2 linked regions of the Methanococcus maripaludis genome follow. Each later gene encodes a partner of the first gene's protein in a complex. Links are inferred from orthologs where the notes say so. Each region holds a gene or a part of one and is shown on either strand. Other genes may lie near its edges. The genes, in order: hdrC and MMJJ_RS00855.

What was found.
Region 2: the proteins of hdrC (region 1) and MMJJ_RS00855 are in contact, whole or in part, in a cryo-EM structure (PDB 7BKB), measured with the Methanospirillum hungatei proteins. The link is inferred for Methanococcus maripaludis from one-to-one orthologs. Residues at the interface, in WP_011448820.1 of Methanospirillum hungatei: Arg18, Arg19, Tyr20, His21, Leu22, Asp24, Ile40, Asn42, Met43, Cys44, Tyr45, Gln46, Arg65, Leu66, Arg69, Val72, Leu73, Leu75, Glu78, Arg100; in WP_011448822.1 of Methanospirillum hungatei: Lys396, Tyr441, Glu455, Tyr458, Tyr459, Gln462, His463, Lys467, Phe468, Ile469, Phe488, Asp491, Leu493, Leu494, Arg496, Pro497, Val498, Asp499, Val500, Glu501.

The regions. Positions count from the first base shown.
Region 1 is NZ_CP026606.1:1,538,685-1,547,982, reverse strand. The notes cover bases 542-3,355. They hold hdrC (CoB--CoM heterodisulfide reductase subunit C), read left to right. Parts: upstream 542-1,566; coding sequence 1,567-2,145; downstream 2,146-3,355. Other genes in these bases: MMJJ_RS08390 (carboxymuconolactone decarboxylase family protein), read left to right, coding at 3,097-3,355; hdrB (CoB--CoM heterodisulfide reductase subunit B), read left to right, coding at 2,158-3,063; MMJJ_RS08405 (hydrogenase large subunit), read right to left, coding at 542-1,339. Outside these bases: MMJJ_RS08410 (CBS domain-containing protein), read right to left, coding at 1-152; more of MMJJ_RS08405, read right to left, coding at 212-541; more of MMJJ_RS08390, read left to right, coding at 3,356-3,411; MMJJ_RS08385 (class II SORL domain-containing protein), read left to right, coding at 3,425-3,781; MMJJ_RS08380 (MTH865 family protein), read left to right, coding at 3,802-4,068; MMJJ_RS08375 (ferritin), read left to right, coding at 4,091-4,606; MMJJ_RS08370 (rubredoxin-like domain-containing protein), read left to right, coding at 4,625-4,813; MMJJ_RS08365 (DsrE family protein), read left to right, coding at 4,849-5,199; MMJJ_RS08360 (FprA family A-type flavoprotein), read left to right, coding at 5,237-6,400; divalent cation tolerance protein CutA, read left to right, coding at 6,425-6,739; MMJJ_RS09370 (heavy-metal-associated domain-containing protein), read left to right, coding at 6,866-7,084; MMJJ_RS08350 (heavy metal translocating P-type ATPase), read left to right, coding at 7,100-9,271.
Region 2 is NZ_CP026606.1:157,049-166,460, reverse strand. The notes cover bases 1,632-4,559. They hold MMJJ_RS00855 (CoB--CoM heterodisulfide reductase iron-sulfur subunit A family protein), read left to right. Parts: upstream 1,632-2,077; coding sequence 2,078-4,042; downstream 4,043-4,559. Other genes in these bases: MMJJ_RS00850 (formylmethanofuran dehydrogenase subunit B), read left to right, coding at 4,086-4,559; MMJJ_RS00860 (4Fe-4S binding protein), read left to right, coding at 1,632-1,987. Also shown: MMJJ_RS00865 (Ni/Fe hydrogenase subunit alpha), read left to right, coding at 1-785; more of MMJJ_RS00860, read left to right, coding at 794-1,631; more of MMJJ_RS00850, read left to right, coding at 4,560-5,393; MMJJ_RS00845 (hypothetical protein), read right to left, coding at 5,664-5,930; MMJJ_RS00840 (hypothetical protein), read left to right, coding at 6,212-6,505; MMJJ_RS00835 (hypothetical protein), read right to left, coding at 6,520-6,864; MMJJ_RS00830 (corrinoid protein), read left to right, coding at 7,132-7,791; MMJJ_RS00825 (uroporphyrinogen decarboxylase family protein), read left to right, coding at 7,816-8,907; MMJJ_RS00820 (methylcobamide:CoM methyltransferase MtbA), read left to right, coding at 9,029-9,412. UniProt on the Methanocaldococcus jannaschii protein: Part of a complex that catalyzes the reversible reduction of CoM-S-S-CoB to the thiol-coenzymes H-S-CoM (coenzyme M) and H-S-CoB (coenzyme B).

The sequences.
Region 1 (9,298 bases):
TCTAGTGCAGTAACCCATCCAACAAGTTCCCCATCTTCAATTACAGGTGCATAGCTTTTTTTATTTTTATATAACGACTGAACTACTCCCCCTACAATATCGCTTGGAGAAACGTTTAAAAAATTTTCGTTCATGACTTCTTTTACAATCATAAAACCACCAGAAACAGTATAAAAAAGATTGATTATTATATACTTATTATTTAATGTGCCTATTTCTTAAATGGTTCCTTTAAAACCATCAACCTATCAGTACATGTAAAACAAGGATCGCAACTTGCAATTATTAATTCTGCATCACTTACGTGGTATCCTTTTACAATATCTTCCATTGCACCAAGATTTGTTGCAGTTGGAGTCCTGATTTTTGCCTGCCTTACAAGCCCTTCATCATCCAATCCGTATGAATAGTACTGCTCTCCCCTTTGAGCTTCGGTGTAGCAGTTTATCGGCTTAAATTCGTGTAATTCGTAATTTGGATTGTAGATTCTTTTGTCTGCAGTGTCTTTTAAAGCATCAAGCGCCTGCCTTATAATTTTAACACTTTCAAGGCACTCGTAAAACCTAACAGCAAGCCTTGCAAAAACATCTCCGCTGTCAAATAATATTTCGTCAAAGTCGTATGGATCATATTCTGGAACCCACCCCCACTTTCTCATGTCGGATTTCACGTTGCTACCTCTTGCAGTAGGCCCTACTGCGTGGAATTTTGCAGCGGTTTTTCTATCCATTACTCCAACATCTTTTACTCTTGAAATAATCATCGGGTCATTTAACATTCTTTCAAGAAATTTATTCAAGCCTTCCTCATATTTTGAAACTTTTTCAAGTATATGTGGAATCTGAGTATCTGAAATATTACATCTTGGTCTGATTCCGCCAATTATCGGGCATGAATAGTGAACCCTGCTTCCTGAAATTTCAAAAAATACCTGCATGATTGGTTCTCTTAACATGAAACATCTCATAGACATTGTTTCATGGCCCAATATTTCAAAAGCGTGTCCAAAAAGTAATGTATGAGAATGAAGTCGCTCTAATTCTTCCACGATAATTCTTATGTGGTTTGCACGTTCTGGAATTTCGATGTTGCACCCGATTTCAACAAGCCTTGCCGCACTCCAGAGGTGAATGTGTGAACAGATTCCGCAGATTTTTTCGCATAAAATACATGCTTTTTCAACAGGAAGGCCTTCCATTAATCGTTCAACGCCCCTATGATTTACACCAATTGTAAGTTCTGCATCTTTTACTATCTCATCTTCAATAAATAATCTCAGCCTGTGAGGTTCAAGCATTGTAGAGTGCACTGGCCCGATTGCAATTTCTCCTTCGTACATGATTTTTCCCTTTTTCAAAAATAAATTAAATGAATCCTGATTTTGATAATTTAAAATTTAGAAATATCATTATCAATTATGATAATTAGTAACTAGTCATCTGTACTTATATTATTAATGATTATTTGTTTTCTCTATTTTACTGCTGTATAATATATACGTCAAACGTGCAAATATATATCAAGTTTTAAAACAAAGATTAAATTATACCGGGGAGGTGAAATCGAATGGTTTTAAAATCTAGTGAATTTAATCCTGATTTTCCAAAACAGATTATTGAATCTGGAGAATGGATATTCGGAGATCATGCGTCTTCTTTTCAAAAATGTTACCAGTGCGGAACGTGTACTGGGGCATGCCCTAGCGGCAGAATAACCGCACTCAGGACGAGAAAATTAATAAGAAGTGCACTTGCAGGAATTGACAGTATTTTATCAGGTGATGACCTGTGGATGTGCACTACGTGCTATGAATGCTACGAAAAATGCCCAAGGGAAGTAAAAATAACTGATATTATTAAAATTATAAGAAATATCGCTGCTGAAAAAGGATACATTGCAGAACCACACAGGAAAACCAGCCTGCTTGTATTTAAAACCGGGCATGCTGTTCCCGTTAATGACGAAATCAAAAAAGCAAGGCTTGCAATTGGATTAACTGAAATACCTCCAACAACCCACAAATACCCCGAAGCTTTGGAAATTGTAAGGGATATCATGGAAGACCTTAATTTCTGTAAAAAAGTTGGAATTTGTAGAGAAACTATGGACTTAGAACCACTAAATGTTCAAAAATCTGAGGAATAGGGGTGAAGTAGGATGAGTGAAACTGATTTTGAATACATGTTTTTTTTAGGATGCATTGCACCAAATAGGTATCCCGGAATTGAAAGTGCAACCTATAAAGCACTAGATAAACTTGGAATACAATTGCACCCATTTGAACAGGCTTCTTGCTGTCCTGCACCGGGAGTATTTGGTTCTTTTGACTTAATGACCTGGCTTACAATTGCTGCAAGAAATATTGTAATGGCAGAACAGGCCGATCTGGACATTTTAACAATATGTAACGGATGCTACGGCTCGTTATTTGAAGCAAACCACATCCTGCAGGATAATGAAAATGCAAGAAATAAGGTAAATGAAGTGTTATCAAAGCACGGCCTTGAATATACTGGAAAATCAAGAGTACGGCACTTAACGGAAGTACTTTATTTTGAGTACAGCCCTGAAAAAATTGCTGAAAGAGTAGAAAGGCCGCTCGACATTAATGTTGCAGTTCACTATGGTTGCCACTACTTAAAGCCTACTGATGTAAAGCATATTGAAAGTTCAGAGGTTCCAAAATCACTTGACGGACTTGTCGAAGCAATCGGGGCAAAGTCAATATACTATAAAGACAAAAATATGTGTTGTGGAGCAGGTGGTGGAGTAAGGGCTAGAAACCCAGAAGTTGCGCTTGAAATGGCTGAAACCAAAGTAAAAAATATAATCGCAGCAGGGGGCGATTGTGTAACGGAAGTATGTCCATTCTGCCATTTACAGTTTGACCGGGGTCAGATTGAAATGAAAGAAACTTTTGGACGAGAATACAAGTTACCCGTTATTCACTATGCCCAATTACTTGGTATGGCAATGGGTATGACTCCAAAAGAAGTTGCGCTTGATCTCCACTTTATTCCTGCAGACCCGCTACTTGAAAAGCTTGGAATAAATATGGAATAAAATAATATTTAATCCTTAGACGGAGGGGATTTTATGAAAGAAGGTATTTTTTTCGGAGAAGGAATGAAATTTGTAAAAGATGACTACCCAGACATTTACGATGCAGTTGTCGGATTGAATAAAGCAGCATACACTGGAAAAGTTTTGGACTACAAAACTCAAAAATTGATTGCTATTGGAATTGTTGCAGCGACAGGGGATGAAACTGCGACAGAAAAGCAGATGAGAAGCGGAATGAATGAATTAAAAATAACTAAAGAAGAAATAGTTGATGCATTGCGGGTTGTATTATTAACTTCAGGAATGCCTGCATTTACAAAAGCTATGAAAGTAGTTAGCAAATTATAAATGGGGAGATATAATGAGCTGCGTAAGTGCTCAAACACTTAAAGAAGGAACTGATTTTGAAAAAAAACACGTTCCAATGATAGAATGCAAAACTTCAGTTAAACCCGATGAAATCTACGAAGTAAAAATCCATACTGCAGGGGTAGAACATCCAATGGAAGACGGGCACTTCATCCAGTTTATTGAACTAAATGTAGAAGAGTACCCTCTTTTAAGAGTTCAGCTAACACAGCACTCCAAACCAGATGTTGTAGTAAATATAAAAGCTCCAAATGAAGAACACAAAGGTAGAACGATTAAACTCGTTGCAACAATGTTTTGCAACCTTCATGGGCTTTGGAAATACGAAAAAGAAGTAATAATTGAATAAAAACCAGATTTGGTGATTTAATGATTACTACAAACCATCCTCTTGGCGAAGCGCTAAAAGATATTGAAAATTTCAAATTAGCGTTGGCTGATTACTTTAAAGACAAAGAAGTATTTCCAATAAAAAATAAAGTTGAACTTGGAAGTGCACTGCCCTGTGGAATTTCAATGCCTTGTGGGGAAATAGAAGCGGGAGAACTTGTTAAATTTGTAAATGATAATGATTTTCCGATAAAAAATTCAGAAGATCTGGCAGTGAAACTTTCTAAAAGTTGCAGTATTAAATAGTCCATATAACGGGGGTTTAAATATGGATGGTAAATTAAGATGCGAAATAGAAGAACAGATCAATAAAGAATTCTATTCAGCATACCTATATCTTGCAATGTCAAATTATGCAGAATCCAATGGATTCAAAGGAATTTCGAACTGGTTTATTGTTCAATCTCAGGAAGAACTTGACCATGCAATGAAATTTTATAATTACATACACAGCATGGGCGAAACTCTTGAGTTGGGTGCAATTGATAAACCTGAGCCAAGATGGAATTCTATTATAGACGTCTTTGAAAATGGGCTTACCCATGAAAAGTACGTTACACAAAGAATTCACAAATTAATGGATATTGCACATGAAGTAAAAGATTATGCAGCAATTTCAATGCTCCAGTGGTTCGTAAATGAACAGATTGAAGAAGAATCTTCATTTAGAGATGTTCTTGATAAATTGAAACTAACAGGCGGAGATATAAATTACCTGATGGTACTCGACGGTGAACTCAGTCAAAGAGTCAGAACGCCGCCTCAAAGTGAAACTAATGAATAATTCGATTAGGTGAAAGATATGGTATGGTGGAAATGTTCAAACTGCGGATACATATTTGAAGGCGAAGCTGGAAAAGTTCCTGAAAAATGTCCAAACTGCGGAGAAATCTGTACATTTTACGATGTAAGCTGTTATACTCCAGAATGTGGATTTGAAGGCTACGATCCAAAAATTGCTGGAAGAAGGCAGGAAGAAAGCAGACTATAATTCATTCATTATTTAATTTTTTTAGGGGGATAATAATGAAAACTTGTTTTTTGATATTTACTTACGATAAAGGTGGAAAACCATACGTTCCAGTAATATTTCACGCACTTCTCTTTGCAAAAGAGATGAAAGAAAAAGGGGACGATGTAAAAATAGTTTTTGAAGGAGAGGCCGTAAAATGGTTCAATGAACTATTAAAAGAAGACCATCCTTTAAAAAGTCATGTTGAAGCCCTGAAAGATAATTTTATAGCTTGTGAAGCATGTTCTAATATGTTTGGTGTTTTAGATAGTATTAAAGGAAAAATAAAAATTGAAAATGACCTTCATGGGCATATCAGTCTTAAGAAATATCTCGATAGCGACTACAAAGTCATCGAATTTTAATCTATTACTTTTATTTAACTTTTTTTAGGTGTATTTTATGGCATTTACTTTAAAAGAAGGCGTCTATTGGGTAGGGGCGATCGACTGGAATATCAGAGAATTTCACGGCTATGAAACTAAAGACGGTTCCAGCTACAATTCGTATCTTATTAAAGATGAAAAAATTGTTTTAATAGATACTGTAAAAAAATATCTTTTTGATGAATTTTACGGGAGAATTAAAAAAGTCGTCGATCCTGAAAAAATAGACTATATTGTGGTAAACCACGTTGAAATGGACCACAGCAGTTCTTTAGAAAAAATCATGGAAATTTCAAAAGCTAAAATTATAACAAACCAGAAAGCAAAAGAACATCTTGAATTACACTACAATACAAAAGATTGGGAATATATAATCGTTGATTCTGGAGATTCAGTAAATATTGGAAAAAGAAATTTAACGTTTGTCAAAACTCCAATGCTTCACTGGCCTGACAACATGGTAACTTACTGCCCCGAAGATAAAATACTCTTCTCAAACGATGCATTCGGCCAGCACATAGCATCAAGTGAAAGGTTTGACTTTGAAATCGATTATGCGCTGGATTCTGCAAAAGAGTACTTTGCAAACATACTGCTTCCATACAGGACGCTTATTCCAAATGCAGTTAAAACGGTCGATACTCTTGAAACAGATTTAATATGCCCGTCACATGGCATCATCTGGAAAGAAAATATTTCAAAAATTAAAGAAAAATATCTAGAATTTGCATCAAACAACGTTATTAATAAGGCTGTTATTGTATACGACACAATGTACAGCTCAACTGAAAAAATCGGACTTGCTATTGCAGAAGGATTAATTGAAAGCGGTGTTGAAGTTAAAGTTTTTAAAATATCTAAAACTCCAGTAAGTAAAATAATAGCTGAAATTTTGGATGCAAAATACGTGCTTGTGGGATCCCCAACTCTTAATATTAATTTATACCCTGAAGTCGCCAGATTTTTAAAATACATGGAAGGTTTAAAACCAAACAAAAAAATTGCGGCTGCTTTTGGTTCTTACGGTTGGGCAGAAAGTGCTACAAAACATATTAAAAATACTTTTGACATATTATCTTTTGACACCGTGGATGACGAATGCCTAACATGTAGATTTGTTCCCAATGAAAAACACCTTAAAAAATGTCAAGAATTTGGAAAAAAACTTGCTGAAATGTAATAAAAATATTGGGGGGGCAATATTATGGAAAAACCAACTCTTGTTTATACAACATTTCCAAACTTTGAAACTGCAAAATCTATTGTAGGTTATCTTTTGGAGAAAAAAATGATAGCCTGCGCAAACTTAAGAGAGCATGAAGCACACTATTTTAACGATGGTGACGTTTCAATAAATACAGAAATCGGTGCATTTTTAAAAACTACCGAAAACAGATGGATTTCATTAAAAGATATGATTAATGAAATTCATCCTCTTGAAACTCCTGCAATCTTAAAAATAAATATCGATGATTCAAATGATGAATTCAAAAATTGGATTCTTAATATTATTAAATAATCAATCTTTTTTAACATTTTATTCCCAAACTAACGATAATTTTTTAGTTTATTGTTGATATATATGGAAGTGTTATATAGTTGCACAATCATAATATATTTAATTAAATTTTGTGTGGTGAATCGGATGGAGGAATTAAAATTAAAAATAACTGGAATGAGTTGCCAGATGTGTGTAAAAACCATTAAAAATCTTTTAAGTGAGCTTGAAGGCGTAATAAATGTTGATATCGACTTAGAAGCAGGTATTGGAATTATAACTTACGATGAAAAAATAGTGAATGAAGAAGAAATTTTAAAAAATGAAGCTTTTGAGCTATATCCTGCAGAAAAATTGGCTAATTAAACTTGGGTAGTTTTTATGGAAGTAAAACTAAAAATTTCTGGAATGACTTGCGCAGTCTGTGTAAAAACGATTGAAAAATCTGTTTCTAAGATGGACGGTGTTGAAAGTATAGTTGTGAATTTACTGGACGAAAGCGCAGTTATTAATTTTGATCCAAAAATCGTTAATATCGAAGATATCGGGATAAAAATTGAAAGGTTAGGCTATGAAGTCCTTGGAATTGCAGAAGAAGTTGAAGAATTACCCAATAAAGAAACTGAACTAAAAGAAAAACTTAAAAAAATAATTGTTGGGGCAGTTTTTTCAATTACACTGTTTTCAATTATGTATATTCAAATCCCATATAAACCGTATTTAGCATTTTTAGTGTCGATTCCGCCTTTGATATACATTGCACTGCCGATTTTTAAAGCAGGATTTAATTCGCTTAAAGTTAAGTCCCTAAACATGGATGTTATGTATTCTCTTGGAATGGGGGTTGCATATATCTCGGCACTGCTTGTAACTTTGGGACTGCTTCCAATGAACTTTATGTTTTACGATACAACAATAATGCTTGCAACACTTTTGACTCTTGGTAGATACTTAGAAGAACGTGCAAAGGGTAGAACCTCTGAAGCGATTAAAAAATTAATGGGTTTACAGGTAAAAAACGCGAAAGTCATTCGAAATAACGAAGAACTGGAAATTCCAATTGAAAACGTGATTGTCGGAGATACCCTATTAATCCGCCCTGGAGAAAAGATTGCGGTTGATGGAATTGTCTTTGAGGGCGATTCTTACGTTGATGAATCAATGATTACTGGAGAGCCAATCCCAAATCCGAAGAAAAAAGGAGATTCAGTAATCGGGGGAACAATAAATAAAAATGGGATTTTAAAAATAACTGCTGAAAAAATTGGAAAAGATACAGTGCTATCCCAAATAATCCAGCTTGTTAAAAATGCCCAAATTTCAAAACCAGATATTCAAAATCTGGCTGATAAAGCAGTTTCTTACTTTATACCTGTGGTATTTACAATTGCACTTATTTCTTCACTTTACTGGTTTTTTAACGGCGGAATTTTACTTGCAGTAACGACATTTATTTCAGTAATGGTAATTGCATGCCCTTGTGCCCTTGGACTTGCCACGCCTACCGCAATAACCGTTGGAGTTGGAAGGGGTGCAGAACTCGGTATTTTAATTAAAGACAGCAAAGTATTTGATGTTGCAGGAAACCTCAAATGCATGATTTTTGATAAAACCGGAACCATTACAAAAGGAGAACCCGAAGTTGATGAAATAATTTCAGATTATTCCAAAGAAGAAGTTTTATTAATTGCGGGAACTCTTGAAAAAAACTCTGAACACCCATTAGCACTTGCAATTCTTAAAAAAGCAGACGAATTAAATATTTCACTTTCTGAACCTGAAAAATTTGAATCGATTACAGGAATGGGAATTACTGGAATAATAAAGGACCAAAAGGTTCTTGTTGGAAACAGGCGCCTTATGGAAGAAAATAATATTTCAATAAATGAAGATTATACTAAAGAAATATCCCGATTAGAAGAAAACGCAAAAACCGTGATAATTGTTGCTATTGAACACAGAATAATTGGAATAATTGGAATATCCGATAAAATAAAAGAAAATGCAAAAATCACGGTTCAAAATTTGCGCGAAATGGGAATAGAATCATACATGGTTACGGGGGACAATGAAAAAGCCGCAAAAGTAATTGGAAAAGAAGTTGGTATTTTGGAAAATCATATATTTTCAAACGTGCTACCTGAAAAAAAGTCGGAAATTGTTAAATCAATTAAAGAAAATGCAAACGGTTACGTTGAATTTATTGGTGATGGAATAAATGATGCGCCAGCTCTTTCTACCGCAGACGTTGGAATTGCCGTTGGGAGCGGAACGGATATTGCAATTGAAAGTGGTGAAGTCGTTTTAATGAATGACGATTTGAAATACGTTACAGGATTTGTAAAATTGAGTAAACGGGTGTTAAAACAGATAAAATTAAATTTATTCTGGGCTTTTGCCTATAACTCGATTTTGATTCCTGTTGCAGCAGGTGCCCTTTATTCGTATAACATCAGATTTGAACCTGAACTTGCAGCTTTTGCAATGACCCTGAGCTCCATAACGATTATTGGATTGTCTCTTCTTTTAAAAAGATACGATCCTTGGAAATAATATCTTAAAATATATACATTAACGTTC
Region 2 (9,412 bases), 1.4 Mb from region 1 along the record:
AACAAAATCTCCTTGAACTTGGCTACTTTGAATCATACCACATGGGTATGGTAAATAACGGTGCACAGGATATTTATGAAGGAAAAATCAGGGTCATAAATCCTGAAGGAAAAATCGAATATGAATATGAACCTTCAGAATACTTAAACTACATGTCAGAAGGAGTAAGGCCATATTCATACCTTAAATTCCCATATTTAACTGAAAAAGGTCCTGTTGATGGAGTTTACAGAGTAAATACTCTTTCAAGGTTAAATGTATGCGATAAAATGCCTACACCTATTGCTCAAAAATACTACGAAGAATTTGTAAAAACTTTTGGAAAACCTGCACACCACCCGATGCTTTTCCACTATGCAAGATTAATCGAGCTTATTTCAAGTGCAGAACTCATAAGAAAATTCTTAGAAGACGATGCAATTGTTGGAACTGACATAAGGGTAGAACCAACCGATCTTGTTGGAGAAGGTGTTGGATGCCTCGAAGCTCCAAGAGGAACTTTAGTGCACCACTTCAAAACCGATGATAAAGGAATTATCACCGATGCAAATTTAGTTGTTGCAACTGTTCAAAATAACCCTGCAATGGATATTGGCGTTCAAAAAGTTGCTGAAAAATACATAAAAACACCCGAAGATGCAAAACCACATGTTTTAAACCACATGGAAATGGTAATTCGGGCATACGATCCATGCCTTTCATGTGCAACGCACACAATTGACGGAAAAGAAAGAATGCTTTCAATGGATGTCTACAAGGGCGGAAAATTAATTAAAACATTATAGGGGATATCATGATCAAGATAAACACTGAAGACTGTTATATGTGTAAAGCTTGTGAAAATAGCTGCCCTACAGAAGCTTTAAAATTAAATCCCTTTAAAGTATGCCAACTTTGTGGAAATTGTGTCAATGCATGTCCAAACGATGCATTAAACTTAAGAGAAATTGAATTAAATGGTAAAACTATTAAACAGATCGAATATTTCCCTACAAAGTGCGATTTGTGTGGTGAATGTGTTAAAGTCTGTCCAAATAACCTCAAAATAGAAAATGATAAATTAAAAGGTTTCTGCGTAGGCTGTATGAAATGTGTTGAAGCATGTCCCGACGACTATGTTGGAATGGAAGGCGTAGTTGAACCCGCTAAAAGAAACATTACATTACCAAAAGAACCTATTGCAGTTACCGAGGATTGTGTCGGCTGTGGGGTATGTATTTCTGAATGCCCTGTTGGTGCACTTTCAATAGAGGGCGAAAAAGCAGTTGTTGACAAAAATTCCTGTATATACTGTAGTATCTGTGCACAAACATGTCCATGGAACGCGATCTTCGTCGCAGGCAAAAAATCACCAAAAAGAGATAAAAATATTGTCAAATTTAGTGTGGACAGCGATTTATGTATTGGATGTGGCGACTGTACTGACAAATGTCCAAGGGATTTAATTGTTTTAAATGAAATGGTTGCAGTTCCGCCAAAAGGATGTCCTGCATGCGGATTATGTATGGCAGCATGTCCTGTTGATGCAATTGAATTAGTGGTTGAATATGGATCTCCAAAACCGATAACTGATGAAGGTATCGTTTGGGATGAAGAAAAATGTGCATACTGCGGACCTTGTGCCATAAAATGTCCAAACAATGCAATAAATGTGGTAAATCCAAAAGGACTTGAAATGCCAAGCAGGAAAAAAACTGAAAAAGCAAACGAGTTCAAAATGTGTATTCGATGTGGCGCATGTGTTCAAAGCTGTCCAAACGATGCACTTAGGATTGGTAAAATCATCCACGATGGTAAAGAATACGAAAGAATCGAATTTAGTCCTAATTTATGTGATTCCTGTGGAAAATGTATTGAAACGTGTCCTTATGACATGCTTAACTTAACAGGAAAACCAGAAAAACCTCTCGAAGGGTTCTGTGTAATGTGTTTGAAATGTATTGAAGCCTGTGATAAGGCTAAAAAGAGCGCATTATCTTTGAAATAATTTTTAATAGATGTAGCTATTAGAAAATGTAATAATGGTATTAAAATATATATTTGGACTAACAGTTCAAGCCAGATATTGGTGATAATTATGGAAGAACCAAAAATAGGAGTTTACGTCTGCCACTGTGGTGTAAACATTGGCGGTGTAGTTGATTGCGAAAATGTAGCAAGAACTGCAGAAGGACTCGAAAACGTCGTGATTGCAAGAGATTACAAGTACATGTGTGCAGATCCCGGGCAAGAACTCATCAAAAAAGACATCAAGGAACTTGGATTAAACAGGGTAATTGTTGCAGCATGTTCCCCAAGACTTCACGAACCTACATTTAGAAGGTGTGTAGAAGAAGCAGGTTTAAACCCATTTTTGTTTGAATTTGCAAACATTCGTGAACACTGTTCATGGGTACACATGAAAGAAAAAGAAAAAGCTACCGAAAAAGCAAACGACCTTGTAAGGATGGCTGTTGCAAAAGCAAGGCAGCTCGAACCTTTAGATTATCTAAACGTTCCAGTTACCAAAAGAGCCATGGTTATCGGAGCAGGGGTTGCAGGTATTCAGGCCGCACTTGATTTAGGGGATGCAGGATACGAAACAATTGTTGTTGAAAAAACACCATCAGTTGGGGGTAGAATGGCCCAGTTAGATAAGGTATTTCCAACAAACGACTGTTCGATCTGTATTTTAGCTCCAAAAATGGTTGACGTTGCAAAACACCCAAATATCAAGCTTTATTCCTACTCAGAAGTAAAAGATGTAAAAGGATACATTGGAAACTTCAAGGTAAAAATCGAGAAAAAACCAAGATATTTATCTGAAGAAAAATGTACTGGATGCGGTTCATGTGAGGAAGTATGTCCTATATCTGTTCCAAACGAATTTGATATGGGAATTGGGCTTAGAAAAGCAATTTATAAGCCGTTCCCACAAGCAGTTCCTGCAAAGTACACAATTGACAAAGAAAGCTGTATTGATTGTGGATTGTGTGCAAAAGTGTGCGGACCTCAAGCGATTGATTACGGTCAAAAACCAGAAATCATTGAAGCAGAAGTTGGTACAATCATTTCTGCAATAGGATACGATCCATATGACCCAACCGAAAAAGAAGAATACGGATACGGAAAAATTCCAAATGTCATAACCTCAATGGAACTTGAAAGAATGATTAATGCTTCTGGTCCAACGATGGGTAAGGTAATCCGGCCAAGTGATGGTCAAAAACCAAAAAGAATTGCATTTATTCAGTGTGTTGGTTCAAGAGATGCGAAAATCGGTAAAAAATACTGTTCAAATGTATGCTGTATGTATGCAATGAAAAATTCGCAGTTAATTAAAGAAAAAGCTCCTGAAACAGATATTGATATTTACTACATGGATATCAGGGCATTTGGTAAGGGATACGAAGAATTCTACGAAAGAAGTTCAAAACAGTATGGAATTAAATTTATCCGTGGAAGACCTGCACAAGTATTGGATAATCCTGATGGAGACAATCCAATAATCAGGTCAGAAGATACCCTTTTAGGTGAAATCTTTGAAAATGAATACGATTTAGTTGTTCTTTCAGTAGGTATGGTTCCAACATCAACTGCTGACGAAGTACAAAAACTGCTCGGTGTTTCAAGGTCTGCTGACAGGTTCTTCATGGAAGCACACCCTAAATTAAAACCTGTTGATACTGCAACAGACGGTATCTACTTAGCAGGTGCATGTCAGGGTCCAAAAGATATTCCTTCATCTGTTGCGCAAGGTTCAGCGGCTGCATCAAGAGCTGCAATACCTCTTGCAAAAGGGGAAGTTCAGGTTGAACCTATCGTTGTAACAATCGATGAAAATGTCTGTGGTGCATGCGGTATTTGTGTACAGCAGTGCCCATATGGTGCTCCAAGATTCGTTGAAAAAGACGGTAAAGTTGTAGCAGAAGTTCTTTCAGCATTATGTAAAGGTTGTGGAACCTGTGCAGCAGGATGTCCAAGTGGCGCACTTGAACAGTCCCACTTTAAAACAAGCCAGATATACGGACAAATTGAAGGCGCGTTTAAAGATTCCTACTAATTTCTTTTTTATTTTTTTAAATTGGGTGATTTTTTAGGGTGAAATAATGGATGTTATAAAAAATGTAGTATGCCCATTCTGCGGAACTCTTTGTGATGACATTGAATGTTTTGTGGAATCAGGACATATTGTAAAGACAAGAAATGCATGTAGAATCGGTCACAGCAAGTTTACTCACCGAAAAGGTGCAGTAAGACATACTGAACCGCTTTATCGGGAAAACAAAAAAGATGATTTTAAAAAAATCGACTTTGATACTGCAATAGAAAAAACTGCTGAAATTTTAGTAAATGCGAAAAAACCTCTTATTTATGGATTTTCTGCAACAGAATGCCACGCACATATTGAAGGTATGAAGTTGGCTGAAAAAATAAGGGGAATTGTAAGCAACACTGCCGAAGTATGCCATGGCCCGAGTGTATGGGCACTTCAGGATGTTGGGTACCCCATATGTACGCTTGGAGAAGTTAAAAACAGGGCAGATGTTGTAATTTATTGGGGTTCAAACCCGATGCACGCACACCCAAGACACATGAGCCGATACGGAGTTTTTCCAAGGGGCTTTTTTAGGGGTCGCGGAAGAAAAGATCGAATTTTAATTGTAGTTGATCCAAGAGAAAGTGACACTGCAAAATTAGCAGACATTCACTTAAAAGTTGAACCGCATAAGGATTATGAGCTTATAAGTGCGATAAGGTCTGCTTTAAAAGGTTTTGAACTTCAATCTGAAATAATAGCAGGGATCCCTAGAGAAATGATATATGAAACTGTTGAAATATTGAAAAAAGCACAGTATGGGGAACTTTTCTTTGCAATGGGTGTTACGCATACTGCTGGAAAGCATAGAAATATCGATACTGCAATCGAACTTGTAATCGATTTAAATTCACAAACTAAATTTACGCTGATTCCAATGAGGGGCCACTACAATGTAAATGGTTTCAATCAGGTGTGTACTTGGATCAGTGGATTTCCGTTATGTGTGGACTATTCAAGAGGATTTCCAGAATTTAACCCTGGAGACACGAGTGTAACTGATAGTTTACTTAGAGAAGATGCAGATGCAATGCTAAATATCGCGTCAGACCCCGGAGCACATTTTCCGCAGAATGCAGTTAAAAGAATGTCAAAAATTCCATTAATCTGCATAGACCCTCACGAAACACCAACTTCAGTTCTTGCAAATATAATTCTCCCGCCAACGATTGCAGGTGTTGAGGATACTGGAACCGCCTACAGGATGGATGGAGTTCCATTGGAACTTAAAAAAGTAATTGATCCGCCTGAAAGTACGCTTGCAGATCGGGAAATATTAAAAAGAATATCTAAAAAAGTTGAAGAACTACTATAACTAAAGTCAGAAATTTTATTTTTTTAAATTTTTTTTATAACTTTTCAGATTCAAAATTTTTTTATCCTAAAATATAAAAAAAATAGGTGAGGTCAAAAATGTTAAAGATTTGTGGCTATAAATCTTTAATATTCGATATATTTGCTATTTAATCCTGTTATCTAATATTTACGGCAATGGATAGATATATTACAAAATCTCAGATGTTATCCTGAGATACATTAACTGTGAGGGTTATATTATTTAAGTTTTCTGTATTTGAAATAAAGCTTACTTTAAAATATATGGTACTTCTTCCTTTTTAACCAAAATATCATTTATTATTTCTATTCCTTTCTTAGTTATTTTTGTATAGTAGCTCATACCATAAGACGAACTTTTCACTATTAAATAGCCTTTAACTTCAAGAAAATGAATAATGTATTTTAAATCGTCTTTTTCAAGTCCTGAAATAGTTGTAAGTTCCTTACCTTTTACAAAGGTCTCTTTTTCAAATAGGTATCTTAAAATATTCTGTCTAATTATAACTTCATCCACAAAAATCCCCTTTTTAAGATATGTAATTAATTATAATTACATATTTATTCTAAAGTTAATTAATACTTATTACATCAACATATATATAAATTACGTATTTGCAAGGTCTTTGATATATTATGTAATAATCTGGCTTTTTAACTTGTTTTCAATATTAATTAGTAATTTAATTGGCAACATATTTATAATTTAAAAATTAAGTTAAAGTATACTTATCGGTAAAAAACTATTAATTAACATATATTTTGTAAATGAGTTTTTTTAGTTAAATGAGGGATAATATGGGAGACGGTAAGTGCGGTAAGCACGAATATTCAAATATTAATCAACAGAAAGTTGATTTGATGATTAAAGAACTAAATGAACATGGCATATCAGTTAGTGGAAATAATCCCTGGACGATAGATCCAAAACAGTATGGTATCAAGCTTCAAGCCACCTGGGATCAAGGAAGCTCTAAACTTTACGTAATTGTAACAGATAAATCATTTTTAGTTCCCTGTTCAAAAATATGGGAGAAAATTGACCCTTTAATGAAACATATTGAAGGTCTTTCAGAAAATGAAATGAAATAATTTTCTTTTTTATTTTATTCGATTATTATCTTAAATCTAATATCTTCTTTTTTAGATTTTTCAAGCATTATTCCAAAAAATTCAAATTCATTTATCAAAATTGGGCCAGAAATCGATTTTCCAATCGTTTTGTAAATTTCTTCAAAATCTAATTGATTTGCAATTCCAAAAGCAACGATCCAGAAACATTTTAAAGGATATTTTTCGCCAGAATATTTATCTATTATAAAATATTTTGAACTTTTTGATTTATTTCCTTCACAGAAGTTTTCGCAACTTAATTCAACAACTGTTTTTTCAAAGTCCATATATCCTGGTTTTTCAAATTTTTTAAAAAGCTCTTCAAATTTACTACTCAAAATAACACCTTAATTACAATACATTAGAAACGGATATATTTTGATATAATATATTACTATGCACTCGCTAACAGTTTTTAAGGTTTAATTCGGGTAATTTTTTTATATATTTTTCTAATGTATATCGTACCATAATATTATTAGATATTAGTTTTTTTAATGTAATTATTAATTATTAGGTTTCTTCATGAAAACTATAAAAGATATTATTTACGTAGTTTTATTGATTAATTACCCTTTTTTAAATTTAAATTTTAGAGGTCAAAAATGAGTGAATTGAAAGAACAGCTACTACAAGAGCTTTCTGATTCCGTTGTTGATATGGATGAAGAAAAAACAGAAGAATTATCTAAAAAATATCTCGAAAATGGATTTGATGCTTTTGATGGGATCACAAAAGGGCTAGCAGAAGGAATGAACAGGGCAGGGGTACTTTACGAAGAAGGAGAATATTTTATTCCTGAATTATTAGTCTGTTCTGATGCAATGTATGTGGGCTTGGATATTTTAAAACCTCATTTAAAGTATGAAGATTCAGATAATAAATTTAAAGCAGTTGTTGGCGTTGTTGAAGGGGATACCCATGATATTGGGAAAAACTTATTTAAAATCATGCTCGAAACACAAGGCTTTGAAGTTTATGATCTTGGTAGGGATGTTCCACCTGTAGAATTCATAAAAAAAGCTAAAGAAGTAAGCGCAGATGTCATTGGTCTTTCAACGCTGATGACGACTACAATGGACAATATGAAAGTTGTTATTGGCATGTTAAAAGAAGAAGGAATGAAAGAAACTACAATGGTGATGGTTGGAGGCGGCCCAATCTCACAAAGCTTTGCTGATAAAATTGGTGCAGATGGCTATGCACCAGAAGCTTCAAAATCTGCAAGAATTGCAAAAGAATTGGTTACAAAATTAAAAGGTTAATTTAAACAGTATGGAGAGATTATTATGGATTACCCCGACAAAATGACACCTGCTCAAAGAGCTGCTGCTAAAGCTAAGGGCGAACCCGCTGACCGGGTTGCATGCAACCCAAACATTGGAAATGGGATGGCAAGAATTGCAGGCTACAAAATTTCACAGTTTAATGACGACCCAGAAGCGCTTGCTAATGCAATTATTAAAACATACAGAAGATTTGGGGCAGATGGTGCAAGAATCTTCACAGATTTATTTTTAGTTTCAGAAGCAATGGGCGCAAAAGTTAGAAAACCAGAAGATAATACCGCAGATTTAGAAGAACCTGCAATAAATGACATGTCAGAATTTGATAAATTAAAAGTAATTGATCCATACACACAAGGTAGAATTCCAGTTCATTTAAGGGCAATTGAAATCGTAAGGGATGAAATTGCAAGCGAAGTTGGAGTTACTGCTTCAGTTGTAGGCCCATTTACAAACGCTTTCTTTTTAATTGGCGTAGAAAAAATGACAAAAATGCTTTTAAAAGATCCTGAATCAGTTCATAAACTCTGTGAAATTTCACTACAAAGTTGCATTGCACTAACCGATGCAGTTTTGGAAAAAGGCGTTGGAGTTACTATTTCAGAACCTCTTTCATCATGTACTGTTGTAAGTCCAAAACACTTTAGGGAATTTTCAGCACCGTACTTAAAAAGACTTATCGACCACATAAAAGCAAGAACTGGAAAATTGGTTATACACATTTGTGGAATAACGGATCCAATTTGGGATGATCTTGTAGAAATGGGCGTAGATGTTTTAAGCATTGATAACGTTGCAGATATGGAAAAATGTGCAGAAACCGTTGGAGATAAAATGGTTATTGCAGGAAATGTTGACCCTTCAGCAATTATGTATGCAGGATCAAGAGAAGACGTTAGAAAAGCTACAATTAAATGTGCAAAACAGGGATTGAAAGCTAAAAAAGGATTCATGATCATGTCAGGATGCAGCCTTCCAGTAGAAGTACCTATTGAAAACATTGATGCAATGATGGATACTGCAAGGGAAATGGGATGGCCGGTTACTGAAGAAAAATTAGACTATTTACTTAGTTTTGATAAATACAAAGACTAAGTACCTAAATTATCAAGTTATTCACCCAGATTTTATAATTTTTAAATTTTTAGTTTGATTTTTTTAGAATTTAGTTTAATGGCGCATTATATTTGAAAATTTAAATAAAAAGAGTGATTTAATGATAACACCAAAAGAAAGACTCTCAAAAACCCTCAAAGGAGAAGAAGTTGATAGAATCCCGTGCATATGTCCGGGCGGCATGATGAATATGATTACAAAAGATATCATGGACATTACTGGAATATATTGGCCAGAAGCACACACCGATGCTGAAAAAATGGCTGAACTTACAATTGGAATGTATGAAAATGGCGGGTTTGAAAACTATGGTGTTCCATTCTGCATGACTGTAGAAGCCGAAGCTTTTGGTGCAGGAGTTAAAATGGGTACAGATATTACTGAACCAAGAGTTACAAACTATCCAATAGATTCTGTTACTGAATATGAAAAATTAAATCATATCAATATTGATGAGGGACGTGGAAAAACCGTTCTTGAATCA